4 regions of the Macrococcus bovicus genome follow, and region 1 is predicted to be linked to each of the others. Evidence: predicted binding sites of a transcription regulator. Region 1 holds the regulator's gene; each other region holds the start of a gene.
What was found. The regulator Rex, encoded in region 1, represses fermentation and respiration genes when NADH is low (regulators of the CRP and FNR family bind a similar motif). The targets are predictions, from matches to a motif close to TTGTGAAATATTTCACAA.
Positions count from the first base shown of each region.

Region 1 (7,914 bases):
AGTGAAACTAGGTTTTGATAATTTTATAGAGCTCGGTTACATGCGTATGCAGCGGATCGACTACAATCAGGAGATGGTCCGTGATTACCGTCGTGCTGTAGAAGAGTTCGTCGTCCCTGTTGCGACGAAACTATACGCTCAGCAGGCCGACCGTATCGGCGTGGATAAGTTGAAGTTCTATGATGAATCTGTTCTGTTTCTGAACGGCAACGAAAATCCTAAGGATCATGCTGAGGTCATCCTGGAGAACGGCCGCAAAATGTACAGCGAACTGAGCCCTGAAACAGATGCTTTCTATCAATATATGATGGAACATGAACTTTTCGATGTTCTTGCTAAAAAAGGTAAAGAGGCAGGCGGCTACTGTACTTATATCGACCGCTACCGTGCACCTTTCATCTTCGCAAACTTCAACACGACAGACCATGATATCACAGTGCTGACCCATGAAGCAGGCCATGCATTCCAGGTATATTCATCACGTGATCTAACAGTTCCCGACTATTTGTGGCCTACCCATGAAGCGTGTGAGATTCATTCGATGAGTATGGAGTTCTTCACCTATCCTTGGATGGATCTGTTCTTCGAGAACCCCGATAAATTCAAATATAAACATTTGACGGATGCCATTCAGTTCCTGCCATACGGCGTCGCTGTAGATGAATTCCAGCACGGTGTATACGAGAATCCGGAGATGACACCGGCAGAAAGAAGAGCTCTCTGGCAATCAATCGAGAAAAAATATTTGCCGCATCGTGATTATGACGGCATTATGCCTCTTTCAGAAGGTTCACTCTGGCACCGTCAAGGTCATATCTTCAACTCACCTTTCTACTATATTGACTACACACTGGCACAAGTGTGTGCGTTCCAGTTCTTCAAGCGCAGCCGTGAGGACTTCGCCTCTGCCTGGAAGGATTATCTCCACCTATGTCAGCTGGGCGGCTCATTACCGTTCAATACACTTGTCAAAGAAGCCAATCTCGCGTCGCCATTCGGTACTGGCACACTGAAAGATATTATGATTTATCTTGAAAACTATATCGACCAGATTGATACGTCACAATTCTAATAGAAAAGCCCTTATGTCGATATGACATAAGGGTTTTTTATCAGGCTTTAAAACGTGAAAACACTAAAAGTGATATGCCGCTCAGCATCAGCAGAATCACAGCAAAGTAAGATTTTTCTTCACCGGTTTCAGGGAGAAGATGAAGCGGCTTTTTATCTTCTTGCGGTTTAAGCTTTTGGGTTAAAATATCATTGATCCGCTTATCCAGGGCACGATAGAATTTCTCGGCTGATTCAGGGTGAAAACGTCCGACTTTAACCGCTCTTGCAGGCTCATCATCTGCTTCCGGCTGAATATCTGTCTGCGGTTCAACCGCATCCGCTACTTCCGGATTCTGGGCAGCTGATGGTGTTGATTGATTTTGAGAGATAGAAGGTGCCGGCGTCAACGGCGGCTGATTCATCGATGGCTGATTCGTCGGCGGTTGTTCTGTTGTGATGACTTCAGATGACGGGCGCTCTGATAGCGGCACTTGCGTCACAGGAGCCTGGACCGTCGGCGCTTCAGTTCTCGGCGTTTCCGTTGTAGGCATCTCTATTATAGGGAGTTCCGTTCTAGGTCTCTCTGTCTTAGGCATTTCTGTTACCGGTATCTCTGTCTTAGGCGTCTCTGTCTTGGGCATCTCTGTACTTGGCAGTTCAGTTGTCGGTATCTCTGTTGACGGGACGTCTGTCTGCGGGGCATCTGTCTTAGGCATCTCTGTCGTCACGGGTTGTGCCGGCATTTCTGCTGAAATAATTTCTATCGTTTCATCAGCACTATTTTCTCCGATGGGTTCAGCCGCATCAGCGTTATCTGTCCCTACATGAGCGAGTGTCAGCATCATAGTCGTTGTTAAAAATAGTTTACGCATGAGTGTTCCTCCATATTTCTGTTAACCCCTATTATATAGAAAGAAGTGTATAATAACTATTAGTGCTCCACAATGTTATCAAGTCTTAATAAAATATATCTCTCTGCAATGTAAAATAATATTTGCGTATTGATTTGCAATAGATATAATAATTATATCAGATATAAAAAATATATGGAGGTACACGATGGAATCAAAATTTTTCAGCCATGATACCCACATGGGTGCTGTTCATCTGAATGTCAACTTTCTGGATAACAGCATCCGCTTCTATCATGAAATATTAGGGCTGGCTATCTTCGAACAGAATGCGACCTATACAGTATTAGGTCTTGGCGGGCGCCCGCTCGTCTATCTGTACGAAACACGGACACCTCGCACAACTGGTCAGGCAGGGCTGTTTCACATGGCATTTCTTGTCCCCTCTCGTACAGAACTCGGGAATATCTTCAATCATTTAATCAAGATGCAGTATCCTCTGGCAGGTGCAAGTGACCACGACGTGTCAGAAGCTATCTATCTTCAAGATCCGGAAGGCAACGGTATTGAAATCTACCGCGATCGTCCAGCTGCTGAATGGGCTTTCCAGGATAACGGTCATGTCGTCATGGGAACAACCGAAATGGATTACCAGGGTGTCCTAGATGCGAATGACGGCAAACCCTTCACGGGTCTGCATCCTGATACTATTATGGGGCATGTCCATCTATCCGTGAAAGATATCCCTTCTTCCATTGCTTTCTATGAAGATGTCTTCGGTATGGATGTCATGCAGTTATATGGTCCGCAGGCCGCATTCATGAGCGCAGCAGGCTACCATCACCATTTAGGTCTGAACACATGGCAGCATGCCCAGCTGTCACCTGCACTCGATGCACCGGGACTGAGAAAATTTGAGATCAATATCCCGAATACGGAAGACTTTGACTATTTCAGACAGCAGTTAGCCGCTAAAGGTCTGCAGACAGAAAAAGACGGCAGCTCAGAAATCTTGCGTGATCCGAATGGTATCGCCATTCGTGTCATGTACGCAAAATAAAATCACAGCGTTCGACCGGCAGCTGATACCCCAGCCGTTCATCATAGAATAACAAAAGCGAAACCTTGTCAGGTTTCGCTTTTTATTGAGCCTGTAAATGACAGAGCTTCCTATACAGGACATCCATAACCGCCTGATACAATAGATGTCGTGTCCTTATGTCTTCATAGGAAATCTGCAGGTGACAATATGTGCCGGCCGATCTCTGATGGCTAATCAGAATAATCTGATGTTCAGCTAAAGGTGCACCTGCTTGACGTTCCCCTATGATGACAGTCACGTTGTAATAATCAGCTAGCTTGAGATAGCGCTCATCGGTCAGAACGATGTCACATGCAATCCCTAACTCTGCCAGCCTCGAGCTGAAGTCGAGCGCGGGAGCCTGCTCGTCTTCCTGACAGATGATCAGCAGCCGCCTTGCTTCATGAATGATTTGAGCGGCCTGTTCAATCTGCGTGGTATCAAGTAGGCGTGCCGTCCGCTTCAATGCTTCATGCAGAGCGCTGAATGTCTGATGTAGCAGCATGGCAGTTGAATCCGTACTTTGAAGGGCCTGCACCTGCTCGAGCATGTGCACATCTCTCATCAGCGCAAGCTTCATTTCACGGAGACCACTGAAACCGATGCGCTGGCTGAAGCGCACTAATGCAGATTCACTGACTCCGGCCTGCTCAGCAAGCGCTCGTCCGGATAACGTCGCAAAATCCAGCGGGCTTTCTTTGATCAGTGCAGCGATTCTTTTCTCGACAGGCGACAACAGGTGTTCAATAGACTGAAGCTGATTCAGAACAACCGGCATGCTTATCACTCTTCTCTTTCAGGATCGTCAGACATCCTGCTTTTCGATATCATATTTCGTAAATTTCAGATAGACCTGTCCGGATTCAGTGGATGTTCTGATGCCGGTCGCACTGTCAGAAGGGAAGATGCGCGAAGTCATCACTTTCTCACCGTCGTTCAGAAAAATCTCGATGCTCGTCTGATCGACAAAGGCATGAATCTTCTGTAAAGGCGTCTCTAGAATGACTGAACGTGTGAAATCCTGGCTGTTCGTGGTCAGCAGACCGCTGTCAAAACGATCCAATGTGAATTTGCGGGCCGCGTGATTATAAATCAGCCTGGTCGCCTCCCGTCTGGATACACGCAGTTCGATATAAAATTCAGTTGATTCATTCTCCAGAATATCGATAATCAGTTCGTAGCAGTCACCTTCATAGGGATGCAGACGGATATCATGCTTCATCGCATAGCCTTCTGCTGTTTCAGGTTCACCACGTAATCGCTCAAGCAAAGGATGCGGACGTTGTCGAGTCTTACCTTCTTCAATTGAGATCAGACGAGGCACAGTGAAACATGGCTCACTGCCGCCTATCCAACCGACCAGTATCTGTTCACCCTCGGGCCCTTGCGTCAGCTGCGGGGCATCAAAATCAAAACCATCGTCCCACTTCTGCTCCATCTTGCAGTCACGCTCATCCGAATCACTCATTATCACGACCGGCCCATGCGTCACAAAGCGGATGAGGTCCGGGGAAGAAATATGATACCAGTATTTAAGTCCACGTGCCGGCAACCATTCATAGAAAAGATGATAGAGGCCGTCATGATAAACAAAGCCGGCAGGTTTCTTCAACGAGCCTGCTGAAGGCTGAATATGAAAATGCTGACGTCCCTTTTTATCTGCTTCTGCATAGCGTTCTTCTCTCAACCATTCCACTTGACGCACTCCCTTATCGCTTGTTCAATTACTTTAAAATATAACATCGACAGCTAAAAAAAACCATCTCATAATCAGATGGTTTAATCTTCTTTCAGTTCTTCTTCCACTAATTTCTGTTCACCTTTTAGATACATACGGTAGCCAACGTGACTGATCTGAATACTGATCTCATATAAGATGACCATAGGCAATACAAAGATGACATAAGTCATGACATCAGGTGGCGCGATAATCGCTGCGATGACCATCAGGAAGAAGTAAGCGTATTTACGGTTCTTCTTCAGGAAAGCAGGTGTCACAATCCCGAGCCGCGTCAGAAAGAGCAGCAGGATGGGCAGCTGGAAAACAAAACCGAACGGAATCGTAAACTTCAGCAGCTCATTAAAATACTCTCTGACCCCGATAATCTGCTTGACGCCCATTTCACTCGCCAGACCGATGGTAAAGTGGATCATATAAGGGAATATGATAAAGTAGCTGAAGGTAAGACCCGCTACAAATAAAATAAAACTGACCGGAATATAACTCAGCGTCGCCCGTCGTTCCTGCGGATGCAGGCCGGGCGAGATAAATGCCCATAACTGATAGAGGATGACAGGCGATATCAGCAGCACTGCTATCAGCATAATGACGCTGATATAGATGGATAATGGATCCGTCACCTTAAAATAGTGCAGCGTGATTTCAGCAGGTACATCATCTTTCGTTAAAAATCGTGTGACCGGCTTGCCGAAATAAAAACCGACCACAATGCCGCCCATCAGAAAGTAAGCGACAATCATCAGACGTCTTCTAAGCTCGTCTAAATGCTCGACTATCGTTAATTCATCTTTATTCATCTGAAGGTCTTCCCTCCTCATAACAAAAGCGACAGTGACTGTCGCTTTTTTCAATCATTCATTATTTACGTACGTCATCTTTATCATGATCTTTCATGATACCGTCTGTCGCATCTTTGAATTCCTTGAGCGAAGAACCCATTGCACGGCCAAATTCAGGCAGTTTCTTTGGTCCGAAGATAATGAGTGCAACCACGCCTAGAAATAATAAAATAGCAGGTGATGCAAAACCTAATGTATTAGCATACAGCATACTGTACCTCCTAGTGGTTTTTCATAAAGAATATAAGAGACTGGAGTTCTACACCTAAATCGATATGGTGTACCTGGACATCTGATGGAACATTTAAGCGCTCCGGTGTAAAGTTTAATATACCTTTTATTCCGGCTTTTGTCACTCTATTTGCTATCTCCTGACCGATTTTCCCGGGCACAGTGAGAATGACAACTTCTATCCCCAGCTTCTCGATGACTTCTTCAAAATCGTCCATATGCTGAACATAAATTTCCCCTATTTTCTCACCGACCACGTTCGGGGCGATATCAAATGCTGCTTCAATCTGCATACGGTCGCTGATCGAGAAATTATAATTGACGAGTGCATGACCGAGATGGCCGATCCCGATGATCGCTACTTTCGTCATCGTATCCTGCTGCAAGGTGGTTTTAAAGAAATTCAGTAAATATTCTACGTTATAGCCATATCCTTTTTTACCAAGTTCACCGAAATAAGAGAAATCTCTTCTGATGGTGGCTGAGTCGATCTTCAATCCTTCACTCAGTTCCTTTGAAGAGACACGATCCACTTTCGCACTATGCAGTGTATTGACAAACCGGTAATAAAGGGGCAGGCGCTTTAATGTCGCTTTCGGAATTTTAACCTCAGCTTTTGGCACACTGTTCACCTTCTTATCATAATTGTGACCTTTTTCACAGTACATAAATTATACCATGTCTGACCGTAACTGACTATGTGAAATTCAGTCCTTTTATTTCATGTCATCCGGCAATCATGTAGAATATAAATGAGGTGAAAACATGATCTTATTACAGGCAAGCCAACTGAATAAATCATTCGGCGGAGAAGATATCTTCACCGATGTCAAACTAGAAATAAAAACAAATGACCGGATTGCTATTGTCGGACGTAACGGCGCCGGGAAAACGACGCTGATGAAAATCCTGGCAGGCGCTGAAGGTTACGATAGCGGTCATCTGATGCGTGCCAAGAACATCAATATCGGTTACCTGACCCAGCAGATGACGCTCGATGCTGAAGGAACAGTCTACGAAGCGATGCTGAAGCCTTTCAGTCATCTACAGGACATGGAACGAAGACTGACAGGTATCACGACTTATCTTGCTGAAGAAAGTGATAAGGCTGGTACAGAGGAATACGCTGACAAGCTGGCTGAACTTGAGAAACTGCAGCTGCAGTTCGAAAATGCGGGCGGCTATCAGTATGAACATAAAATCAAGACGGTTCTGACGGGACTGAACTTCAGTCCGGCTGATTTCGACCAGAAGATTGATTATTTCTCAGGGGGTCAGAAGACCAGACTTGCACTTGCTGAGATGCTGATCCGCGAGCCGGATCTGCTGATGCTGGATGAGCCGACCAACCATCTGGACATGGAAACAACAGCCTGGCTTGAAAACTATTTGACGACCTATCAGGGTGCAATCGTCGTCATCTCCCACGACCGCTACTTCCTGGATAAAGTTGTCAACATCGTCTACGATGTGGCTCTCGGGCGTGTCATGCGTTATGTAGGCAACTATTCCAGATTCCTGGCTCAGAGAGATGCCTTCTACGAGAAGATGTCTGCTGAATATGAACGTCAGCAGGCAGAGATCGAACGTCTGGAGACTTTCGTCCAGAAGAATATCACCCGTGCCTCTACGAGCGGGATGGCGAAAAGCCGTCGTAAAATACTGGAGAAGATGACCCGTATTGAAGCACCTAAACTCGATGACCATTCTGTCAACCTGCAGTTTAATATCGACCGTGAATCAGGCAACGATGTGCTGGCGGTAAAAGAGCTGGAGGTAGGGTACGAGCGTCCTATCACCGCCCCTATCACATTCGATGTCAAGAAACAGGATGCCATCGCGGTCATCGGTCCTAACGGTATCGGTAAGACCACCTTGATCAAGACGATTGCCAAGAGGCTTGAAAAACTGGGCGGCGATATTAAGTACGGGGCCAATGTCTCAATCGGTTACTATGACCAGAAGCAGGCAGAATTCAAATCATCGAACACGGTTCTTGAAGAACTGTGGCAGTATTATCCTGAGATGCAGGAGAAAGATGTCAGAGCTGTACTCGGCCGCTTCCTGTTTGTACAGGATGACGTCAAGAAAATCATCAATGATCTGTCAGGTGGCGAG
Region 1 is NZ_CP128470.1:1,799,387-1,807,300, forward strand. It holds gene QSV55_RS09805 (M3 family oligoendopeptidase) at 1-1,072, shown strand, start outside; gene QSV55_RS09810 (LPXTG cell wall anchor domain-containing protein) at 1,113-1,925, opposite strand; gene QSV55_RS09815 (VOC family protein) at 2,113-2,964, shown strand; gene QSV55_RS09820 (MurR/RpiR family transcriptional regulator) at 3,047-3,763, opposite strand; gene QSV55_RS09825 (GH32 C-terminal domain-containing protein) at 3,791-4,690, opposite strand; gene tatC (twin-arginine translocase subunit TatC) at 4,765-5,523, opposite strand; gene tatA (twin-arginine translocase TatA/TatE family subunit) at 5,585-5,776, opposite strand; gene QSV55_RS09840 (redox-sensing transcriptional repressor Rex) at 5,787-6,464, opposite strand; gene QSV55_RS09845 (ABC-F family ATP-binding cassette domain-containing protein) at 6,562-7,914, shown strand, end outside.

Region 2 (7,914 bases), 720 kb from region 1:
TACGGTTGATGTGAAGGGAGCACTCCGTCAATTGCCGAGAGCTGATGAAATCATGGTCATCTGTAATATTCATGATTTTGAGGCCAAGAAAAAAATTTATAAGCTGATCAAGGAATTGTGAGATACATCCGTATCTCATTTTTTTGTCTTTTTAATTAATATAACTATGTTATGTAAACTTTAAGTTATATTTTATGGATACTTTTCATTTAAGGCAAAAGAAAAACTCCCCGCAGGGAGTTTGGGTTACCAGAGTTTACCTTCACCGAAGCCTTTAGCGCCTGGCGGTGGATCAATAAACATCTGACTGACTGGAATAGTATATGCAATTAAGATTAATGCGATTGTAACGACCAGCAGGAACTTCCAGTTCTCAACCAGTTTAGTCGTTGGTAAATGTTCATCCATCGCTGTTGAGATAGGGTAAGGTTCATGTCCTTTTGGCGCGAAGAATGCCAGTCTGATAAAGATGATGACGACTAAGATAATGGAGACGAAAAGAATGGTACCGCCGATTGCCTGAATGATCTGGTAAGGAATCCACTCAGCAGCGACTTTTGAACCGCCGTACTCTGAATAAGTTGAGCGACGTGGTGCACCAAATAATCCGATGAAGTGCATCGCACCAGACATGATGGACATACCGAGTGCCCACATATAGCCTTGAATCAATGCAAGCTTATTCAGCTGTTTTGTTAAGACACGACCCGTGCAGTGCGGAATCAGCCAGTACATCGTGCCGAAGAATGTCAGGATGACGGCAGTCGCCACTGTTAAATGGAAGTGACCGGTAATCCAGATGGTATTATGAACGACCTGGTCCATCTGTGCAGAAGCGTTGACTAAACCACCGGCACCGCCTGGAATAAAGGCAGCCATTCCGATGAAGGGCAGGACGAAACGTGCATCGTTCCATGGTAATGTTTTCAGCCAGCCGAGCAGTCCTTTTGCACCGGTTCTACGGCCGTATGTCTCAAAGGTTGCGAAGAGACTGAAGGCAGTCATAAGTGACGGAATGACAACCATGAATGTTAAAACCACTTGAACATATTTCCATGTCGCTTCGATACCCGGTTCCACTAACTGGTGATGGATACCGACCGGAATCGAGAAGAACAGGAAGAGCATGAAAGCAAAACGAGCCAGGTTATCAGAGAATGCTTTCGTGCCGATAATTTTCGGCACGACTGCATACCAGGACATGTAAGCAGGTAACAACCAGAAATAGACAAGTGCGTGACCGAAATACCAGAAGAGCGTGCGGCTCAGTGTGACGTCGATACGTTCTACGAGACCGAGTGACCAAGGAATCATCTGCAGAAGAACAGTGAGTGCGACACCGATAGAGCAGACAATCCACATGACGTTGTTGATGGTCGCCATATAACTGATTAAAGGTGTTTTCTGACCTTTATGCTCTTTTCTGTAACGGAAGTAACCCATCATCTGACCGGCTGCCGAAATCCAGGAGCCGACAATCACTAGTGCCATACCGACATAGAAGATCACGTGCGCCTGCAGCGGAGCATAGAATGTATAGAGAACAGTCGCTTTGTTAAGCAGGACCATCGTCGCTGCCATCGCTGTTCCGATCAGCATCACCCAGAAGCCGGTCCAGCCTAAACGGCGTGCTAGAGGCGAGAAGGTACCGGTTGTTCTTGAGACAGCTGAGATCTGAAAGCCCATGATGAAGAACGTGGTCAGAACAAGTGCCAGGATAATACCATGAACGGTCAGGATCTGATAGTAACCGATGCCTGCCGGTAATTCCAATGTACCGGAACGGACAAGCGTCTGAACAAGACCGGCAAGACCGCCGATAATCAAGCAGACGATAGCGACATACATATGCGCCATAACCAGCTTGGCATCTTTTGGATCCAGACGTTTGTTATCTTCTTTTTCATTGATCTCAAATACCTGATGCTTGCGGTAGTGATGATGCTCGCTCGCATCACTTCTATAGATTACTTCGCTCATTTTTTATCAACCACCTTAATGTTGGATTTCATATCAGCGTGGCCCATTCCGCAATATTCATTACAAAGAAGGAGATATTCACCTTTTTTATCAAATGTCTTTGTGAATGTACTGATATGGCCGGGCACCACCATGAAGTTCACGTTTGTGTGTGCAATTTCAAAACCGTGGTTAACGTCTTTGGAAGTTGCGATGATTTTCACTTTAGCCCCTTTAGGAATTTCTACGTTACCCGGATTATAGTTGAATGCTGAAACGACAAAGACCAGTTCATAATCCCAGTCTTTACCTTCCACCTTATGTAATCCTGGATTTTTGAATGTTTCATGTTTGTCTACAAGCTCCGGATCGACATATTCGCCGCCACTTGCAGCTGGCTCGTGACCTAAATGGATGGCCTGGACTAATATAATAACGAGGAATAAAACAAGTGACCCCATCCCGAGCCCTAACCAGATTTTCTCTAACTTATGCACAATAACCCCTCCTTAAATACGTTCGATGAATAGAATAAAGATTGAAAACCATAACACTACAAAGATAGCACCTAATGTTAAAACTGAGATCATTGTCCCGCGCAGATCCAGATCATCGTGTGAATCGTATTCAGGTGCCAGTTCCTGCTGCTCCGCTTGAATCTGATCTTTATCTTTAGCCATGTCCTTCCGTCCTTTCTAATTAACTTTTCTTTCTTTATAATAATAAAGAAGGCCGATTAATAATGTGATAAATATCACACTTCGCAAAATTTGTTATATTGTTCACAAAAGGGGATTACTATGAATAAAAAAGACCAGATCGATCAGCTATATAAACTAAAGAAAGAAGTAGAGAAATCGGATCATACACTGCTTGTCGGACAGATCAATGAAGTCATCAAGAAAGTCTATAAGGACAAACGGATCATCAGTTTCATCGGACATTTCTCGTCAGGCAAGTCTTCTCTGATCAATCATCTGTTAGGGGAAGATATTCTGCCGAGCTCTCCGGTACCGACGACCAGTAACTCAGCGCAGATTACGATCGCTGAGCAGGAAGAAATCATCGTCAATCTTGAGAAGCAGGAATATGCTGTCGTAACTGATTATGACGCAGTCAAGAAAATCAATACCGAGAATCAGCGGATTGAATCAGTCGAAGTCAGGAAAACCAGTCAAGACCTGCCGCTTGGACTGACACTGCAGGACACGCCCGGTATTGATGCCACTTTCAGTAACCATGAAGCGAATACGATGAAGTATCTCCTCACGAGTGATGTCATCGTCTATACAGTTGAATATAATCATGTGGAGTCGGAGAAGAACTTTAAGGAGATGAAGCGCCTGAATAGTCTGGGAATGCCGCTTATCTTCGTCATCAATCAGATCGATAAGCACGATGAGAATGAAATCAGTCTCACTGATTTTGAAGCATCCATCCGGCAGAATCTGGACACTTGGGGAATTGAAGTGGAGAACATGCTGTTCACCTCTATTTATCCGCATGAACTTAATCAAGTCAATGAGCTGAAAGCTTTGTTGTTCAGTAGTGACCTCGTAGCGGAGAGTCATGAGACCTTCTTTGACCGGATCACACACTATATCACCACTGAGCAGCTCGCTTTCCTGCAGGCTGAACAGCAGGGCATACTGGACGAGCTGGAACTGGACGCGTCCTCTATAGAATCACAGCGTGCAGCCATTCTGGAGACGCAGTCCCTGACAGAGGAACAGGCTCTTTTCGAGACAGCTGAATCCACTGAAAACTATTTTCTTGCGAGTATCCGCAGCATTCTGAAGAACGCTTATCTCATTCCTTTTGAGATCCGCGAAGAAATCAAGACACTGCTGGAAGTCTATTCACCGGACTATAAAGTGGGCGGCTTCTTCGGCAAGGACAAGAAAAGACAGGAAATACGGAATCAGCAGATGACGGCTGTCCTTAGCGACTTGAATGACTCGATAGATAAGCAGGTCAATTTCCATATCCGTGCACTCTATGACCAGCATGCGAAGTATACGTCAGGAGAGTGGCTGCATGAGATCAGACATTATACGTTTGCGCTGCAGGCGGAGGACCTGGTGTCACTGATGAATAATCAGGCGATGGTGACACAGGATTATGTCCTGAATTATACCGACCAGTTAAAGAAATATGTGGAGCAGGCAGTCGTACGGGAGAACAGACCTTATATCGAAATGTTCATAAAAAATCTAAATGTGTCCAAATTAAATCCAGCGGCAAATGAGTCGGCAGATCTGCTGGCACGTTACGATATGCTGAATGAGCTGATTGACTCACTGACGACTGAAAACTATCGTCACTATTATATTCATGTCGATGAATCGATTGACCGCCTGATTGACCGGACAAAAGTGACGCTTGAACTGATGGATCAGCAGCAAATAAGAAAACAGGAAAGAAGACAGTTGGAGCGGAAGGAGAGTCATCTGGAAGAGGCCGTCAAACAGCTTGAGACATTCAGTCAGATCAGTTATTTCAGTGATATGACTGCCCGTCTGCATAAACAATTGGCGCGCATCCAGCATGACGTGACACGTATTGTGGTCTTCGGTGCTTTCAGCGCGGGGAAAAGTTCACTGATCAATGCACTCCTTGGCGACCACTATTTAATCTCTTCACCGAATCCGACGACAGCGGCCATCACTGAACTCAGCTACGGCCATACCCATCAAGTGAAGTTCAAGTCGGTCGAGATGCTGCTCAATGAACTGAATAAAATCGGCCGGACAATCGGTATTGAAGCAGATGATGTAGACACCTGGCTTAGACTCTACAATAAACAGCAGCCTGAGCTGGATCATCAGTTCAAGAAGTTCATCGAGGCACTGAACACGAACTATGCCCATTACCTGCCCGTTCTGAGGGAAGGCAGCATGAAAGAGATACAGGATGATGAAATTGAGATGTATTCGGCGGTCGATTCACATTCTGCCTTCGTTGACCGGCTGTATCTGCAGTATGAGATTGACTTCCTGAAGGATAAAGTGATCATCGACTCGCCGGGCATCGGCTCAACGAATATGCGTCATACGAATGAGACGACGGAGATCATCGCGGACAGTGATCTCTTGATCTACGTCTCCTATTTCAATCATGTCTTCACGGAGAACGACAAGCAGTTCATCAAATATCTGGCGGACCTGCAGATTTTAAGTGCAGACAGTGAGACTTTCTACGTCATCAATGCGACTGACCTTGCACGCAGTGAAGCGGAACTGGAGCAGGTGAGAGATTACTTCGATTCTGAGCTCAGTCAGCTGAATGTAGATTCTGCGCTGTTCGGTGTCTCAAGTAAGCAGGCACTCGTCAGAAGAGATGAGCAGTTCAATGAGTTCGTGGCTGCCATCCAGCATTTTGCGGATGTGGACAGCCGCCAGCAGAAAATGACGCAGTTTGAGAATGGCGTTAAGCAGCTTGAGGCACAGGCGCAGTATATTGTCAGTCACGCAGAAGAAGCGAGACGGGAGGAAGCGGCCCGTCGCACATATTATGCAGAACTGAAAAAAGAACCGCCGTTCATACCTGGTCATGTGCAGCAGGGACTTGATAAAGTGCAGCAGGAGCTGAACGAGCAGCTGACCTTTATGAAGGACCGCTTCCGCATCCAGCTGTATGACCTCATTAAGATTTATTTCAATAAGCGTCAGGTGGACGAATCCGGCTACATCGGTGAACTGGCCAATAAGCTTGAAGATGAGGGCTCCATGATTGTGCCGCGGCTGAACTATATCTTCAATCAGTCACTCATCAACCAGACAGCAGTCATCAGACAGACACTGGCTGAGCAGCAGCTGATAGTCGCCCTGGATGATATCAGGCTCCTGCCGGTCGGCCAGCAATATATGGACGCAAGACTTGAGCCTCTTAAGATCAAGGTGACGAACAGAAATCTGAGCAGAAAAGAATCTCTTGAAGCTTTGTATGAGGCCATTCATGCTGAGTCGATGACGCGACTGGAGGAAAAACTGCAGCACTTCAGTCAGATTATCAAGACCGCACTTAGTGAGCGTGAACCTGAAGTGGCCGCAGAATGGGACACGTATAACGAGGAGCTGATGACAGATATTGCAGAGCGGGAACAGCATATTATAGACGAGACAGTCGTCAATGAAATCAGACAGGTGATGGAGGGATCATATGCAAGTATGGATAGATGAAGAGGAACTGGATTACAGCAAGCATCAGTTGTTTGACTGCCGGAATGTGATGGATGATCTGGAGAAGAGTCTGGCAGCCTATAATGAACAGCATATTGAACATGCCATCTTTGTGCCGAGCTATCCGGTGCTCTATGACAAGAATAAGCCGGAGGAAGGACGACACCCGCTGCCTGATATGGCACTCGTCAAGTCGTTCATCGACCAGTACAGCGCCGGCCGGATACCTGTCGCCTATGACGTGGCAAAAGGCTTTATGGCGACGCGTTTCTTTTTCCTGTGTGACCTACTGGATATCAACTGTCTGGTATTGAAGCAGTCATACGATGAATCGACCATTGCGAAGACGTCAGGCGATCTGCGAATGGAAGATATCCGGCAGCTGGAAGCACTAAGAAATAGTGAACAGCCCCGCATCAATCAGGACTTGATTGCCAGCCGTGATGAAGTGAGGCATACCACTGCCACTCTCCTGGATGCACGTGCGAACAAGCGCTTCCTGGGAGAGGAGGAGCCGATTGATGTGCAGCCGGGCAGAATTCCGGGCGCCGTCAATTTCCCTTATGAGAAAGTGTTTGATGACCAGCTGCCGGCTACTGACAATGCCATCGTCTACTGCGGCTCGGGACTGTCAGCGACACCCGTCTATGCAGCACTGAGAGCAGCAGATCAAAAAGTGAAGTTATACCCCGGCAGTTATTCGGAGTGGATCTTCCATCATCCAGAGGACATAGAGAGAGGTTAATATGGAGAATTTACTAATAGTCGACGGGATGGCACTCTTATTCCGTCATTACTATGCGACAGCAATGCACCAGCAGTTCATGCGTAACAGTAAGGGCATTCCGACAAACGGCGTGCAGGGCTTCATCAGGCATGTGGCCACAGCAGTACGAGACACGAAGGCACATCACGTTATCATCGCCTGGGATATGGGTGCCACCACTTTCCGTAACGACATATCAGAGACCTATAAAGCACATCGCGTTGCACCGCCAGATGAGATGAGCCCGCAGTTCGCTCATGTGCAGCAAGTGTCTCAGGAGCTCGGGTTTCATAATATCGGTGTCCGCAACTATGAAGCGGATGACGTCATCGGTACGATCGCCAAGCAGCTGGAAGGTGACTATCACATTAAAATCGTCAGCGGTGATAAAGACCTGCTGCAGCTCTTAGACGACCGCATCGAAGTCTGGCTCATCAAGAAAGGCTTCACAGAATATAATGTCTATACTAAAGCCCGGTTCAGGGAAGAATACGGCCTGGAACCCGGGCAGCTGGTCGATGTCAAAGCCTTTATGGGTGACACGGCAGACGGCTATCCGGGTGTCAAAGGCATCGGTGAGAAGACAGCCATCAAGCTCATCCAGCAGTACGGCACAGTCGCTAATGCAGTAGACCATACACATGAACTGCCAAAAGGACAGCAGACTAAAATTGAGACGTATCACGATGACTTGATGATGAGCCTAAAGCTCGCAGCCATCCATACAGAAGTGCCGCTGAATTATGAGGAGATCAAAAACAGCATGCCATACGTGACTGATACAGTAAAAATGTGTGAAGTATGTGATCAGCATGAGCTGAAAGTCGCGAGGAACTATTTGATGAAACTGTAGATAGCGCAGCCAAATGCTAATAAATAAAAATAGGACGCCTCGGCGTCCTATTGCTGTTTAAGATAATATCTGGCCACGTGATCTGCATGTTTGTTCTGATCACGGGGTATCCAGTCGATGATGAGTAAATCAAATTTCTTTTCTAATTGCTGATA
Region 2 is NZ_CP128470.1:1,084,294-1,092,207, reverse strand. It holds gene QSV55_RS05910 (LLM class flavin-dependent oxidoreductase) at 1-121, shown strand, start outside; gene QSV55_RS05905 (b(o/a)3-type cytochrome-c oxidase subunit 1) at 247-1,857, opposite strand; gene QSV55_RS05900 (cupredoxin domain-containing protein) at 1,977-2,456, opposite strand; gene QSV55_RS05895 (cytochrome c oxidase subunit 2A) at 2,469-2,639, opposite strand; gene QSV55_RS05890 (dynamin family protein) at 2,760-6,140, shown strand; gene QSV55_RS05885 (sulfurtransferase) at 6,121-6,885, shown strand; gene QSV55_RS05880 (5'-3' exonuclease) at 6,887-7,759, shown strand; gene QSV55_RS05875 (ribonuclease HI family protein) at 7,807-7,914, opposite strand, start outside.
Region 2: the regulator Rex is predicted to act here: its motif matches at 2,730-2,747, upstream of QSV55_RS05895 (cytochrome c oxidase subunit 2A).

Region 3 (7,914 bases), 390 kb from region 1:
CTGTGCTTTCTCCGCTGCTTCTTTGCCTTCTGATTCGACCAGTTTATCATACTGTGCCCACGTGAAGACTTTATCGCCGAATTCACGTTCAGCTAAATCATAGCCCCATTGTTTAAATGCACCTTCAGTGAACTTCATGATGTTGCCTTTATGAACCAGTGTCAGCGACTTGCGCCCCTGTTCCAGTGCATAATTGATGGCAGCGCGCACCAGACGTTCTGTCCCTTCTTTTGAGACCGGCTTGATGCCGATACCTGATGTCTCCGGGAAACGAATGTTTTTAGCGCCCATTTCATTCTGCAGGAACTCGATGACTTTCTTCACTTCATCTGAGCCCTCTTTATATTCAATTCCCGCATAGATATCCTCGGTGTTTTCACGGAAGATCACCATGTCAGTATCTTCAGGGCGTTTAACCGGAGAAGGAACACCTTCAAAATAACGGACCGGACGCAGACAGACGAATAAATCCAGTTCCTGACGCAGCGCCACATTCAATGAACGGATGCCGCCACCGATCGGCGTCGTAAGCGGACCTTTAATGGCGATCAGATATTCCTCGATGGTATCCAGTGTCTCCTGCGGCAGCCATTCACCGGTCGTATCAAATGCTTTCTGTCCTGCAAGGACTTCCTTCCATTCAATCTTCTTTTCGCCGTTATATGCCTTGTCAACTGCAGCATCCAGCACGCGGCTCGCTGCATGCCAGATATCCGGACCTGTACCGTCTCCGATAATGAATGGAATAACAGGATTGTTCGGTACATTTAAAGTTCCATTAGAATTTGTGATTTTTTCAGCCATGATAATCCTCCTATAAGGGTTTATTTTCGTTCAGATACAGGAACATATTTACGTCCGACTTCACCGACATACTCTGCACGAGGGCGGATGATACGGTTGTTTTCATATTGCTCAAGAATATGGGCTAACCAGCCTGATACACGAGAGACAGCAAAGATCGGTGTGAATAAATCATGTTCTATGCCCATTGAGTGATACACGGTTGCTGAATAAAAGTCGACGTTCGGCAGCAAGCCTTTTTTCTCTTCCATAATCTCAGCAATACGCACAGACATCTCATATAATTCTTTCTGTCCTGTCTCATCTGTGATACGGCGAGACATCTCTTTCAGATACTTCGCACGAGGGTCGCCTTCTTTATAGACACGGTGACCAAAGCCCATGATTTTTTCTTTGTTATCAATTTTCTTCTGGATATAATCTTCAACATTCTCCATAGAACCGATTTCACTGAGCATTTTCATCACCTGCTCATTGGCACCGCCGTGCAGAGGGCCTTTTAAGGCACCTGCTGCCGCTGTGACACCTGAATACATATCTGTTAATGTCGATACACAGACACGGGCAGTGAATGTCGACGCATTCAGTTCATGGTCCGCATGAAGAATCAATGCTTTATTGAATGCCTCTTCCTGCACTTCTGTCGGCACTTCTCCGAACAGCATATAAAGGAAATTAGCTGCATAGCTCAGCTCTGCTTTAGGTTTGAGCGGTTCTTTGCCCTGACGGACACGTGCGAATGCCGCAACAAGTGACGCCACTTTCGCCTGAATACGGGTTGCCTTATTGAAGTGCGCATCATCATTGAACTCTTCAGCACGTGGATCAAAGTGTGCAAGATAGCTGAGTGATGTTCTTAAGCCCGTCATAGGATGAACATCATCTGCTGCATAATCTTCGAAATGCTCATAAATACGTGGATTCAGCACCATGTTTTCAAGTAGCTGTGCCTTAAAGTCATTGAGTTCCTGCTCATTAGGTAATCTGAAATGCCACAATAAGAAAATGACCTCTTCAAACTTCGCATTTTCAGTTAGATCATCGATATCATATCCTGCATAAGTTAACTGCTGTCCGACGATTGAACTTACTTTCGTCTCAGTAGCAAGGACGCCTTCTAAACCTCTGATTACATCTGCCATATTATTGTCCCCTTTACATCTTATAATCATTCTCTTGCATGTCTACATGCTTATTATACCGAAAGCAAACAGATATGTGAACGTTTTCAATACTTAGCTATTCTTTATCGCTATCTATAAGTTTTTCTTATGAAATCGCCTCCAAAAATTATCTTGCAATTTAGAATATTTCGTTATATGCTTTTGGAGATTAAAACGTTACATCAAATCAATATCAGAAAAGGGGAAACAATATGGAACAGAATCATCACTTGGACGATAATAATCTCCAGCGGACCTTGACGAATCGTCATATTCAGCTGATCGCGATTGGGGGCGCGATTGGTACCGGACTTTTCCTTGGTGCTGGTAAATCCATTCACTTTGCGGGTCCATCCATCTTACTGACTTATGCAATTTTAGGTGTCATCTTCTTTTTATTCATGAGACTACTCGGAGAATTATTGCTTTCCAATCTTAATTATCACTCATTTACGGATATCACCAAAGACTACCTGGGTGAGTTTGCGGGTTACATGACCGGCTGGACGTACTGGTTCTGCTGGATTGTGACAGGGATGGCAGAAGTCACAGCTGTCGCTCAGTTCGTCAACTTCTGGTGGCCGGATTTTCCTACCTGGCTATCAGCACTGATCACGATTCTTTTCTTGATGACTTTAAATCTGCTGACAGCTAAGTTGTTCGGTGAACTAGAGTTCTGGTTCGCAATCATTAAGGTTATCACCATCATCGCGCTGATTGTTGTGGGTATTTTCCTGATCATCATCCAGTTCAAAACACCGTTTGGTCATGCGTCACTGAGCCACTTATGGAGTCATGGTGGCTGGTTCCCGAACGGCATCAACGGCTTCCTGCTCAGCTTCCAGATGGCAGTCTTCAGCTTTGTAGGTATCGAGTTAATCGGTGTAACAGCCGGTGAAGCACAGGACCCAGAGAAAACATTGCCGAAAGCAATCAACAACGTCCCGATTCGTATCATCTTATTCTACGTCGGTGCTTTAACGATCATCATGAGTATCACACCTTGGGATCAGATCAATCCGGAACTCAGCCCGTTCGTTGAACTGTTCAAAATGATCGGGATTGTCTTCGCAGCAAGCTTAATCAACTTTGTTGTTATCACATCTGCTTCTTCATCTTGTAACAGTGGTATCTTCTCAAACAGCCGTATGCTCTACGGATTAAGCAAACACTATGCTAAAGGCACAGGTTTCTTTGAAAAGACAAACAAGACAGGCGTACCAGCAAATGCTGTTATCTTCTCAAGCGCTTTACTCTTAGTGTCAGTCTTACTCAATTATATGATTCCGAATGCATCACAAGTATTCACACTCGTCACGACACTCGCGACTGTATTCTTTATTGTTGTATGGTCACTGATCACGATTTCCTACATGGTCTACTTGAAGAAGCGTCCGGAATTACACCAGTCTTCTAAGTTCAAGACACCTGGTGGCATGGCGACTGCTGTTGTTCTCTTAGCTTTCTTCATCTTCATGTTTGCACTGCTCTTCATGGCACCTGATACTCGAATCGGTGTAGCGCTCACGCCGCTCTGGTTCGTCCTGCTCTTCCTGATGTATCGTTTTGATATGAAGGGCAAAAAAGCTTAAAAAAGAAGCTCATCCAAGGATGAGCTTCTTTTTTATACCTTTGCATGTCCAGCGTAAATTTTATTATGCTGTGCATCCACTGTTACCGTGGCCCCGTTTTCAAACTTATGATAGATATCGTCAATCCCTACGATTGTCGGTTTGCCGAGTGTCAGTCCCACAACAGCCGCATGACTTGTCAGACCGCCTTCTTCAGTGGCAATCGCAACGGCCTTCTCAAGATAAGGCACCATATCTGCGTCAGTCGACTGCGTGATGATGACAGCATCAGTCAGATCCTTATCCGCTAATTCTTCTGCATTTCTAGCGATCACTACACGGCCGACTGCTGACGTGCGGCCGATACCTTGACCTGTTGCCAGTTCGTTACCCACGAGCTGAATCTTCATGAAGTTCGTCGTGCCCGCTTCTCCTGTCGGGATACCCGCAGTAATGATGATAAGATCACCGTTGTTGACACTACCTGCTTCAATCGCTGCTTCTGACGCCTGCTCCAGCAGCTGGTCAGTTGTTTTCTTGCCTTCTTTCACGACTGGAATAGTGCCCCAGACAAGTGCCATATGACGCGCTGTCTGTTCATAAGGGGTCATCGCTATAATATGTGCATGCGGACGATATTTAGAAATGATCTGCGCTGTATGACCACTTTCCGTCGCTGCAACAATAGTCTGTACATTCAAGTTCAATGCTGTATGGGCCACAGAGACACCGATCGCATTGACCATGTTGGTTTCATTTAGTTTCGTGCGGCTGTCCAGGAGGAACTTATAATCCTGCGCTTCTTCAGCAGCATAAGCGATATTGGCCATCACTTTGACAGATTCAACAGGATATTGCCCCGCTGCTGTCTCACCTGATAACATCACGGCATCTGTACCATCGTAAATCGCATTCGCTACGTCACTCGCTTCTGCACGCGTCGGACGAGGATTGCGCTGCATAGAATCAAGCATCTGAGTCGCTGTAATAACCGGTTTACCGAGTGCATTACACTTACGGATCAGCTCTTTCTGAACGAGTGGCACGCGTTCAGCCGGGATTTCTACACCCATATCGCCACGCGCAACCATCAAACCGTCCGATACCTGCAGAATCTGGTCGATGTTCTCAATCCCTTCCTCATTTTCAATCTTAGGAATGATGCGGATCGTCGAACATTTACGGTCTTCAAGAATTTTGCGGATCTCAAGCACATCGCTTGCACGACGGACAAATGAGGCAGCGATGAAATCCACTTGCTGGTCAATCCCGAACTTGATGTCTTCAGCATCTTTTTCAGTGATACCCGGCAAATTGACTTTGATACCAGGCAGGTTGACCCCTTTTTTGTTTTTAAGTTCGCCCGCATTGATCACGTCACAGACAATTTTACCTTCTTCATGCTTGAGGTCCTTGACTTTCAGTTCAATCAGACCATCATCCAGTAAGATAGTTGAGCCGACATGGACGTCGTTGATCAACTCAGGATAAGTGACAGAGAATTCATTCGCTGTCCCTAATACCTCCTGCATGTTGATGACTACTGTTGTATTCTTCTGCAGTTCAATCTTGTCGTTTTCCATATTATGCGTACGGATTTCCGGTCCTTTAGTGTCCAGGAGGATTGCCACAGTCTTGTTTAACTTTTCAGCTGCTTCACGGATACGTGCAATACGTGCACCGTGCTCTTCGTGAGAACCATGTGAGAAGTTCAGACGTGCAACATTCATTCCTGCTGTCATCAGCTGTTCCAGTACTTCCGGTGATTCCGAAGCCGGCCCGATCGTACATACAATTTTAGTTTTTCTCATTAATTTCTCCTCCATTATCAGTCTGAATTAAATCGATAGTTCGTTCGTCAGGCGGTACATCTCTTCATCAATTTTATGCTGGCTTGAGAAGATATCCTCAAATTTCGTTTTCGTCAGTTTATTATTCTGTATACCCACTGCTAAACCGGTTTCGTCATTCATGAGTAAATCTACTGCATAAGCACCGAAACGCGACGCGAGCACTCGGTCAATACCTGACGGCGAACCACCACGTTGCATATGGCCGAGAACAGATACACGTGTATCTACGTTGATATATTTCTTGAGTTCTTCCGCACAGTCCTCGCCGGACATGACACCTTCAGCCACGATGATAATGGAGTGTTTCTTGCCCCGCTCAATCCCTTGCTGGATCTTATCAGCAATCTCCTGGACATCTTTCTTGAATTCAGGGATAAGGACGGTCTCTGCACCACCGGCAAGCGCGGACCAGAGCGCTAAGTCTCCGGCATCGCGACCCATGACTTCAATGATGAAAGTCCGCTCATGGCTCGATGCCGTATCGCGGATCTTATCGACTACTTCGATGATGGTATTCAGCGCTGTGTCGAATCCGATTGTGAAATCAGTGCCGTTGATATCATTGTCAATCGTACCCGGGATACCGATTGTCTTGATACCTTCTTCATTCAGACGCTGAGCACCGCGGTAGCTGCCGTCTCCTCCGACAACCACAAGGCCTTCAATCCCTAATTTCTTCAGGTTCTCAATCCCTTGCTGACGAACTTTCGGATCCTTGAACTCCGGACATCTTGCAGACTGGAGAAAAGTTCCGCCGCGCTGAATCTTGTCACCTACTGCGCCCCGGTCCAGCTGCTTGATATTGTTCGTGATCAGACCCTGATAACCTTGATAGACACCGTAGACTTCTATATCGTGATAAATCGCTTTACGGACTACTGCACGCACGGCCGCGTTCATTCCCGGTGAATCTCCACCGCTCGTTAATACTGCAATCTTTTTCATAATGGCTTCCTCACTTTTTGTCGGTATTTATTTATAACGTACCACAAAAAAAAGACGGATGCTATTAATTGCAAACAGTGATGATAATGAAAACGTTTCACTTATTATTTCAGGTCAAATCACTGACCTGCGCCGATATTCCGGTATTTTTCATAGCGCTGATTGACCAGCTCTTCAGGTGTCAGCTGACGCAGTTCAGCGAGAGAGTCAGAGAGCGCTTCCGCAATTTTCTCACTCTGTCTCTCCACATCTTCATGGGCACCGCCGACCACCTCTTCAATCACACGGTCTGCCACACCGAGTTCCAGCAAGTCAGGCGCAGTAATCCGCATGGTCTCTGCCGCGCGTCTGGCCTGTGTGCTATCCTTCCATAACAACGCTGCTGCCCCTTCCGGCGAAATCACTGAGTACGTGGAATTCTCAAGCATCAGCAGGTGATTACAGATGCCGATGCCAAGCGCACCACCGCTACCCCCTTCACCGATGACAACCGAGATGACAGGGACTGTCAGACCGGCCATCTCCACTAGGTTGCGGGCGATCGACTCACTCTGTCCCCGCTCTTCAGCTGCTTTACCCGGATAAGCGCCCTTCGTATCGATAAAACAGATAATCGGTCGCTTAAACTTCTCGGCCTGCTTCATCAAGCGCAGTGCCTTTCGATAACCTTCCGGGTGCGCCATTCCAAAATTGCGGTAAATATTATCCTTCGTATCTTTCCCGCGCTGATGACCGATAACGGTGACAGCCCTGTCCTGGAACATCGCGAGGCCACCTATCATCGCCGCATCATCCCCGTACGTACGGTCGCCATGCAGTTCAATGAAGTCGTCAAATATGGCATATATATAGTCTAACGTTGTCGGTCTTACACCTAAACGTGCAATCTGGACACGGTCCCAAGGTTCCAGTTCGCGGTAAATCTTCTTCAGCAGTTCAGCCCGTTCCTCTTTTAGTTGTTGCAGCTGGACTTCACTGTTCTTTTTTTCCAGTTCCTTGATTTTGTTATCGAGCGTTGCAAGCTGCTTCTCAAATTCCATTGTCATCTGCTTTACCTCCGTGCATCATAATCAACTGACTGAGTGTCTGCTTCATATCTTTTCGGTGGACCACCTTATCGAGCTGGCCATGCGCCAGCAGGAATTCCGCTGTCTGGAAATCGTCCGGCAGTTTCTCATTGATGGTCTGCTCGATGATCCGTCTGCCCGCGAAACCGATCAGACTCTCCGGTTCTGCCAGGTTGATATCTCCTACTGAAGCAAAGCTGGCGCTGACGCCCCCGGTTGTCGGATGAGTCATATAAGCGATATACAGACCGCCAGCATCACTGTGGCGTTTGATGGCGACACTGGTCTTCGCCATCTGCATCAATGAGATGATGCCTTCCTGCATACGTGCCCCGCCGCTCGCTGTAAAAATGACAAACGGCAGCTTGTGATCGGTGCAGTAATCTATCACGCGGCAGATTTTCTCACCTACTACCGCCCCCATCGACCCCATACGGAATCTTGAATCCATGACGCATATCCCAAGCGGCATGCCATCTATTTTGATCGTACCGGTTACAACCGCTTCATT
Region 3 is NZ_CP128470.1:1,406,745-1,414,658, forward strand. It holds gene icd (NADP-dependent isocitrate dehydrogenase) at 1-804, opposite strand, end outside; gene QSV55_RS07700 (citrate synthase) at 825-1,946, opposite strand; gene QSV55_RS07705 (amino acid permease) at 2,180-3,559, shown strand; gene pyk (pyruvate kinase) at 3,592-5,349, opposite strand; gene pfkA (6-phosphofructokinase) at 5,377-6,336, opposite strand; gene QSV55_RS07720 (acetyl-CoA carboxylase carboxyltransferase subunit alpha) at 6,456-7,382, opposite strand; gene accD (acetyl-CoA carboxylase, carboxyltransferase subunit beta) at 7,366-7,914, opposite strand, start outside.
Region 3: the regulator Rex is predicted to act here: its motif matches at 2,021-2,038, upstream of QSV55_RS07700 (citrate synthase).

Region 4 (7,914 bases), 720 kb from region 1:
TCGGCCAGTTAGTCGGTAATCTGCTTGGTGGCTTCATGAGTGACATCGTCGGACTCAGCAATGTTTTCTTCGTCTCTGCATCGTTTGTCCTGCTGGCCTTCGTCTTACTGATCTTCACGAAACCCGTCAGAATGGAGGATATTATTGAATGACGACCTTACTCTGGTTGCTGGTCACGGTTTCATTTATACTGGCATTCGTCAGTTTAGTCGTACCCGTTATTCCGGGCGTGCTGATGATGTGGCTCGGGTTTCTGATTTATCATTTTGCCATAGACAGTACCACGCTCTCCTGGTTCTTCTGGATGGTCATGGTCATCATCACAGCATTCATGCTCGTCAGCGATTATGTCGCAGGCAGTTACTTCGTCAAACGCTACGGCGGCAGTAAAGCAGGCGAGATCACAGCACTCATCAGTGTGATAATCGGGAGCTTCGTCTATCCGCCGTTCGGTATCATTCTGTTCCCTCTGATCACTGTTTTTATAGTGGAACTCTTAGTCGTCCAGGATATGAGGAAAGCGATGGACGCGAGTTTGGGTTCATTACTGGGCTTTCTCGCAAGTACATTTGCGAAACTCGTCATGCTGATGGTGATGACGGTATGGTTTATAGGAGACATAAATATCAATTTCTGAAGAAATACTTAATAACCGAAGAGGCCGCTCACTGCTGTGAACGGCCTCTTCGGTTATCTTCCTGACTGGAACAAAGTGCATTTGTTGCACTTTAGGGTTTCACCCTCTACACTTAAATCATCACAGTAGAGGAGGATTTACATGTACACATCTAAAGCTGCATTTATCGAGGAATATGAACGCGAAGGTCAATTGACGCTGAACTGCTTGAGAGAACTGACTGATGACTCTCTGGAACAGGCAGTGTCTGAGCAGGATCGTACTTTAGGTGAAATTGCATGGCATATCACACAAAGTGTCGGCGGTTTTGCTTCACTTACGGGCGAATCATTTGAAGGTGCGCGCTTTACGCCTGACTCAGCACCTGACAGTGCGGAAGAGATTGCAGATATCTATGAAAAAACATACAAAAGCGTAGTGGCGTCTTATCAGAACTCTCTGTCAGATGACAATCTATCAGATGAAGTGGATATGTTCGGAACAAAGATGCAAAAAGGGGCACTGCTGCAAGCTGCGAACTTACATCAAGTTCATCATCGTGGGCAGATGACTGTGCTGATGCGTCAGGCCGGTCTTCACGTGCCTTCAATCTATGGTCCATCAAGAGATGACAAATAAAAAAGATTCAGGCAGCTGCCTGAATCTTTTTTAACTGTTAAGAGGGGTCAATCCTTTAAAGCCGACTAAATCATAGGCTGTTTTGACTGCTTCGTCGCTTGGGGGTTCGACGTCAGTTAATTCATATGGGATACCGAGCGCCTCCCATTTATGGACGCCCAGCTGGTGATAGGGGAGGATTTCAAACTTTACTACATTATCCAGGGAGTTAACAAACTCACCGAGCTTGATCAGATCTTCTCTGCTATCTGTCAGCCCCGGTACAAGAACGTGTCTGATCCAGACAGGCTGTTTACGGTCAGACAATAGACGCGCAAACTTCAGAATATGGGTGTTAGGCTTGCCTGTCAGCTTTAAATGTTTGTCATTATCGATATGCTTGATGTCCAGCAGGAATAAATCAGTATATTTCTGCAGTTCATTAAAGTGATTCATAAAGGCAGGTGTTTCATTGAAGCAGCCGGCTGATGTATCTATACAAGTAGAAATACCTTCAGCTTTGAGCTGTTTAAATAATTCTTCAAGGAAGGGCAGCTGCAGGAGCGGTTCGCCGCCGCTCACTGTCACACCGCCACCTGATGCATCAAAATAAGGCTTATAAGGGAGGATCTCCTGAACCATTTCCTCAGCTGTCACTTCACGTGAAGGTTCACCGATTTGCCAAGTATCTGGATTGTGACAGAATAGGCAGCGTAGTAGGCACCCTTGGGTAAATAAGATATATCTTAGACCGGGTCCATCTACCGTTCCTAAACTTTCGACTGAATGAATGTGTCCTTTAATCAATTGAAGTCCCCCTAAGCAATTAGTTACATTTTTTCGTGGAATGTTCTGGAGATAACATCCAGCTGCTGTTCACGTGTTAATTTGATGAAGTTGACTGCGTAACCCGATACACGGATAGTCAGCTGTGGATATTCTTCTGGATGTTCCATTGCATCCAGTAAAGTTTCTCTGTTGAATACATTGATATTTAAGTGGTGACCATGCTGCATCGCGTAACCGTCTAACACGCTGACTAAGTTCTGCTGCTGTGCAGCGTCTTCTTTACCAAGCGATTTCGGTACGATGGAGAAGGTGTTTGAGATACCGTCTTTAGCGCAGTCGTATGGTAATTTAGCGACTGATGATAATGACGCTAAAGCCCCTTTTTGATCACGTCCATGCATTGGGTTTGCGCCTGGTGCGAATGGTTCGCCTGCTTTACGGCCGTCTGGTGTATTACCTGTTTTCTTACCATATACAACGTTTGAAGTGATAGTTAACACTGACATAGTGTGTTCAGAATCACGGTATGTTTTGTGTTTACGTAATTTGGTCATGAATTCTTCTACTAATTGAACAGCGATATCATCGACACGTGCATCGTTGTTACCATATTGCGGGAATTCACCTTCAGTTTCGAAGTCAACCACTAATCCGTCTTCGTTGCGGATCGGTTTCACTTTAGCATGTTTAATTGCTGATAGTGAGTCAGCTGCAACTGACAGACCTGCGATACCTGTAGCCATTGTACGAATAATTTCTGTATCATGTAAAGCCATTTCAATTCTTTCATAGCTGTATTTATCATGCATGTAGTGAATGACGTTTAATGAATTGATGTAGACACCTGCCAGCCATTCCATCATATCGTTGAAGCGTATCATCACTTCGTCGTAGTCCAGATATTCTGAAGTGATCGGTGCAAGAGCCGGACCGACTTGAGCGCCAGATTTTTCGTCTTTACCGCCGTTGATGGCATAGAGTAATGTTTTCGCTAAGTTAGCACGAGCGCCGAAGAACTGCATCTGTTTACCGATTCTCATTGCAGAAACACAGCAAGCGATACCGTAGTCATCACCGTAGCTTTCACGCATCAGATCATCATTTTCATACTGGATGGATGAAGTCTGAATACTCATCTTCGCACAGTATTTCTTGAAGTTCTCAGGTAAACGTGTAGACCAGAGTACGGTTAAGTTTGGTTCTGGTGCAGGGCCTAAGTTATCTAAAGAATGCAGGAAGCGGAATGAGTTTTTAGTCACAAGTGCACGGCCATCCATGCCGACACCACCGATTGATTCAGTTACCCATGTCGGGTCGCCAGAGAATAATTCATTGTAGTCAGGTGTACGAGCGAATTTCACTAAGCGTAATTTCATGATGAAGTGGTCAACAATTTCCTGTACTTCTTCTTCTGTCATAACGCCGTTCTTAATATCGCGTTCTGCATAGATATCCAGGAATGTAGAAGTACGACCTAAACTCATCGCAGCCCCATTCTGTTCTTTGATTGCCGCTAAATAAGCAAGGTAAGTCCACTGTACAGCTTCTTTGAAGTTCTCAGCCGGACGGCTTAAATCAAAACCGTAGATTTCGCCTAATTGTTTCAGTTCATTTAACGCGCGGTACTGTTCAGATACTTCTTCACGTAGACGGATGATATCTTCAGACATGGTTGTGGAGATATTATCGAAGTCGCGTTTTTTCTCAGCCATTAAGAAGTCCACACCGTATAAAGCCACTCGACGATAGTCACCGATGATACGGCCGCGGCCATAGGCATCTGGCAGACCGGTGATGATCCCCGCTTTACGACATGCCAGCATTTCTTTTGAATAAGCATCGAAGACACCTTGGTTATGAGTTTTACGGTATTCAGTGAAGATGTGTTCAGTTTCTTTATCAAGTTCATAGCCATAAGCTTCACATGCTGCTTTAGCCATCCGGATACCACCATAAGGCTGCATGGAACGTTTGAATGGTTTTTCTGTCTGAACGCCGACGATAGTCTCAAGATCTTTATTCAGATAACCTGCATCGTGAGAAGTGATGGAAGAGACCACTTTAGTATCCATATCCCACATACCGCCGCGGTCACGTTCTTCTTTAGTCAGTTCCATGACTTGTTTCCATAATTGTTGAGTTGCAGCAGTTGCTGGTGCTAAGAACTCATCATTACCTTCGTACAGTGTATAGTTCAGCTGAATGAATTCTCTGACATCAATTCGTTTAGTCCATTTCCCTGTTTTGAACCCAGACCATGCAGTTGTTTGTTTTTGTTCATTCTTTAACATAATTTATGCCTCCCAAACATAATGTGATTGACTTCACAATATGATTATATCATGTAAGTGAATATAATCACATTATTCATCAATTTTTTTTATTGTTTTTATCGATTCAGTAGTATCAAGGGTTGAGCTGTAATAGAACATACTTTGAAATGAAAGCTGTCTCTATAACAGTTGTTTACCCGGTGGTCTGTTCTCTACTCATCGTGCTAAAATAAGCATATGATAATACATATGAATGATGATCACCCGTTACTTAAAGAAATCGCTTATTTGCATGAGTCAATTCCTGCTGGCTATGAAGACTGGCAGCCGACGGACCTGGATTACCTCTTAAGAGAAGAGTCACTGAAATTACTGATGCAGCATGAGGGCGATCAGATATTAGCCATCGTTGAAGAAGAACTGATAGCCTTCATCTGGTATAAGATGACTGATCATACACACATCAAATCGTTGTGGGTAGATCCCCGTCGAAGAGGACAAGGTTATGCAAGCAGACTGAAAAATGAAGTGAAGAGAATGAGCGAAGCACAAGGGATGGCTTATATCAAGGGTACTGTCCATCCCGCTAATAGAGGGATGGTCGCCCTGAACAAGAAATTAGGCTATAATTGGGTAGGTAAAGAAATGAGACTTGAACTCTAGAGGTGGCCAATGATCCGTACGTTATATATCGATATTAATAATGAGCTGAAGATATGCGAATCACCTTATGAAATGACTTCAGAGCCGCGGCTCCTGTGGGTGGATATGTCCGAACCGACATTGCATGAGAACCTTCTGCTCAGCCAGTTCTTTCATTTTCATCCTCTTTCTATAGAAGATGCAGTTTCAGTGAGACAAAGACCGAAATATAAGGAATATGACGACTATCTCTTTTATGTGTTCCATGCCATTGATCTGAATACGATGAAGCCGGAAGAAATAGATGTCTTCATCAATGATATTCTGGTCGTGACCTATCACAAAGAGCATTCAGAAGAAGTCGATAAAGTATGGAATATGATGATCCATAAGAAAGATAACTCGAAAGCATCCACATCTGAAATCATGTTCCTGACACTCGATGCGATTGTCGATAACTATTTTCCTTTCGTCTATGAACTTGAAGATAAAGTGTTCTCTTTTGAGGACAGACATTCAGTAGACATCTCAACAGAGGTACTGATTGAGGAAACCTTTGATTTAAGGGAAGACTTGCTCTTGATCAGACGAACAGTACTGCCGATGAGAGACTTGGTGTATAGACTGCTGGAAGGCAGAATCATGTCGTTATCGAAGAAGCAGAAAATATTTCTGCATCATATCAATGACCATTTGATCAAGCAGGTGGAGATGATTGAATCGTCACGTGAGATGACTGCCGACATTCGTGATAATTACATCTCACTTAACTCATTCAAAATGAATAACATCATGAAGATTCTGACCATCTACTCCGTGATATTCATGCCGCTGACACTGCTTGCCGGGATCTACGGCATGAATTTCGACGTCATGCCTGAACTCCACTGGAAATATGGATACTTGGGCGTCTGGATAGTCATGCTGGTCATTACATTCGGTATGATTCTCTACTTCAGACGGAAAAACTGGTTTTAAAAAGGTCATGTTTCTGAAGAAACATGACCTTTTCTAATATTCAGCGTTACAGTAATAGATGTTATGCCATTCTTTGAACATGGGGCCGTTACTGCCGGTTACTGGATCTGAACCCGGCAGCTTAACCCGGTTGATTGTTCTGTTGACAGCCGTTAAGTCATCATAGGAAGTAGTGGTCTCTACTGCATCTTCCGTCGGATAAGCGCCGACAATCCTGAAATCCTCTGACATGGCAAGCCGCTTATGACCGTAACCGGCGGGCAGCAGAAGCACATCGCCTTTATGTACCGTGACGGTCTGGCCGTTCTCGCCTCCGATCAGTAGTTCTGCCTGACCTGCTTTAACGCCGAGCACTTCATGGCAATTCGGATGGAAGTGGTGGTAATCAAATACGCCGTTCACCCAGATCTGATGCCAGCCATTGCGTTTAAATAGTTCGGACGGGTCCTCTTTGATATCATGATAAATGATAACCGGCAGCACCATATGATTAGGTGCTGATGGTGAAACGGGTGCGTGTAAGATGGTATGTCTCATAAAATAACCTCCTTTATTTAACAGCTTATTTCCCTTTATCAGATTGATTAAGCATAGAAAGGAATGATCAGATGGAAATATTTATTATGCTCTCGAGCTTTATTATCGCTACTATTCTATCGACCATTATTCATTACAAGTTTCCGCGGATACCTCTTGTCTTTATTCAGATATTTTTAGGCATGCTCATCTTTCTGACACCGATTCCTATCGTCATGGAATTTGAACCTGAGATGTTTCTGATCGGTATCATCGCACCGCTGTTATTTCTGGAAGGTAATCATGTCTCGCGCATTAAACTGTTGAAATATATAAAACCTGTCGTCCTGATGGCGATTGGTCTCGTTTTTACGACAGTCATCGGTCTCGGCTATATTACACATTTTATCATGCCGCTTATTCCGATAGCCGCTTGTTTTGCCTTGGCTGCTATCATCTGTCCGACAGATGCAGTTGCTGTACAGGCCATCGCACAAGGTAAAAAACTGCCGAGAGGACTGATGACCATCCTTGAAGGAGAGTCGCTGCTGAATGATGCGGCGGGCATTCTGAGTTTCAATATCGCAGTGGTCGCCCTGACTGCTCATGTTTTCACTGTGCAGGGGGCTGCGATACAGTTTGTGACGACTTCTCTCGGAGGTGTCATCATCGGGCTGATTATCGGCATTATCTTTGTGCAGATCAGAATCAGATTGTTAGATGGTGGCTTTGAAGAAGAGTATATTTTCAGCCTGATTCAGCTGCTGACGCCCTTCGTTATTTATATGGTTGCTGAAGCCTTTCATGTATCAGGTGTCATCGCCGCGGTTATCGGTGGTATTATTCACGGCATAGAACGCGACCGTTTCAGCCAGGCGACGACTAAGCTGCAGATGGGATATAACTATACCTGGGGCCTGTTATCGACTGTGCTCAACGGCATGGTCTTCACCATCCTCGGCTATATTATTCCGGAGGTGACGCTTGAGATCGTCACCCACGAAAGACAGAATTTAGTGGGGCTGTTAATCCTGACAGCCATCATCTCACTTCTGGTCTACCTCTTCAGATTTATATGGGTTTTCATGCTCTATGACATGTTTTATATACCTGAGAATCCATTTATCAAAATACTGAATAATCCGGATGCAGGTCTGCCGGAAGAACGTCCTTCACGCTTTAAATATGCGCTTATAGCGGCAGTGTGTGGTGTTCACGGGACTATTTCAATGGCGATTGCGCTGACATTGCCCTATGAGATCTATCAGGACCGGTCGTTCATTTACAGAGACGATCTGCTATTTATAACAGCAGGGGTGGTGGTCATCAGCTTAGTCGTGGCTCAGGTACTGCTGCCGCTGCTCGTGGAGAACGATGTTATCCAGAACACCTCCAAATATTCGTTCAAAGAAGCGCGTATATTCGTGATTGAAAAAGCCATTGAATACCTGCAGCAGCAGACGACAGAAGAGAATACAGCGA
Region 4 is NZ_CP128470.1:438,694-446,607, forward strand. It holds gene QSV55_RS02715 (sugar efflux transporter) at 1-152, shown strand, start outside; gene QSV55_RS02720 (DUF456 domain-containing protein) at 149-637, shown strand; gene QSV55_RS02725 (DinB family protein) at 779-1,255, shown strand; gene pflA (pyruvate formate-lyase-activating protein) at 1,286-2,041, opposite strand; gene pflB (formate C-acetyltransferase) at 2,065-4,314, opposite strand; gene QSV55_RS02740 (GNAT family N-acetyltransferase) at 4,546-4,959, shown strand; gene corA (magnesium/cobalt transporter CorA) at 4,969-5,916, shown strand; gene QSV55_RS02750 (cupin domain-containing protein) at 5,950-6,453, opposite strand; gene QSV55_RS02755 (cation:proton antiporter) at 6,525-7,914, shown strand, end outside.
Region 4: the regulator Rex is predicted to act here: its motif matches at 4,336-4,353, upstream of pflB (formate C-acetyltransferase).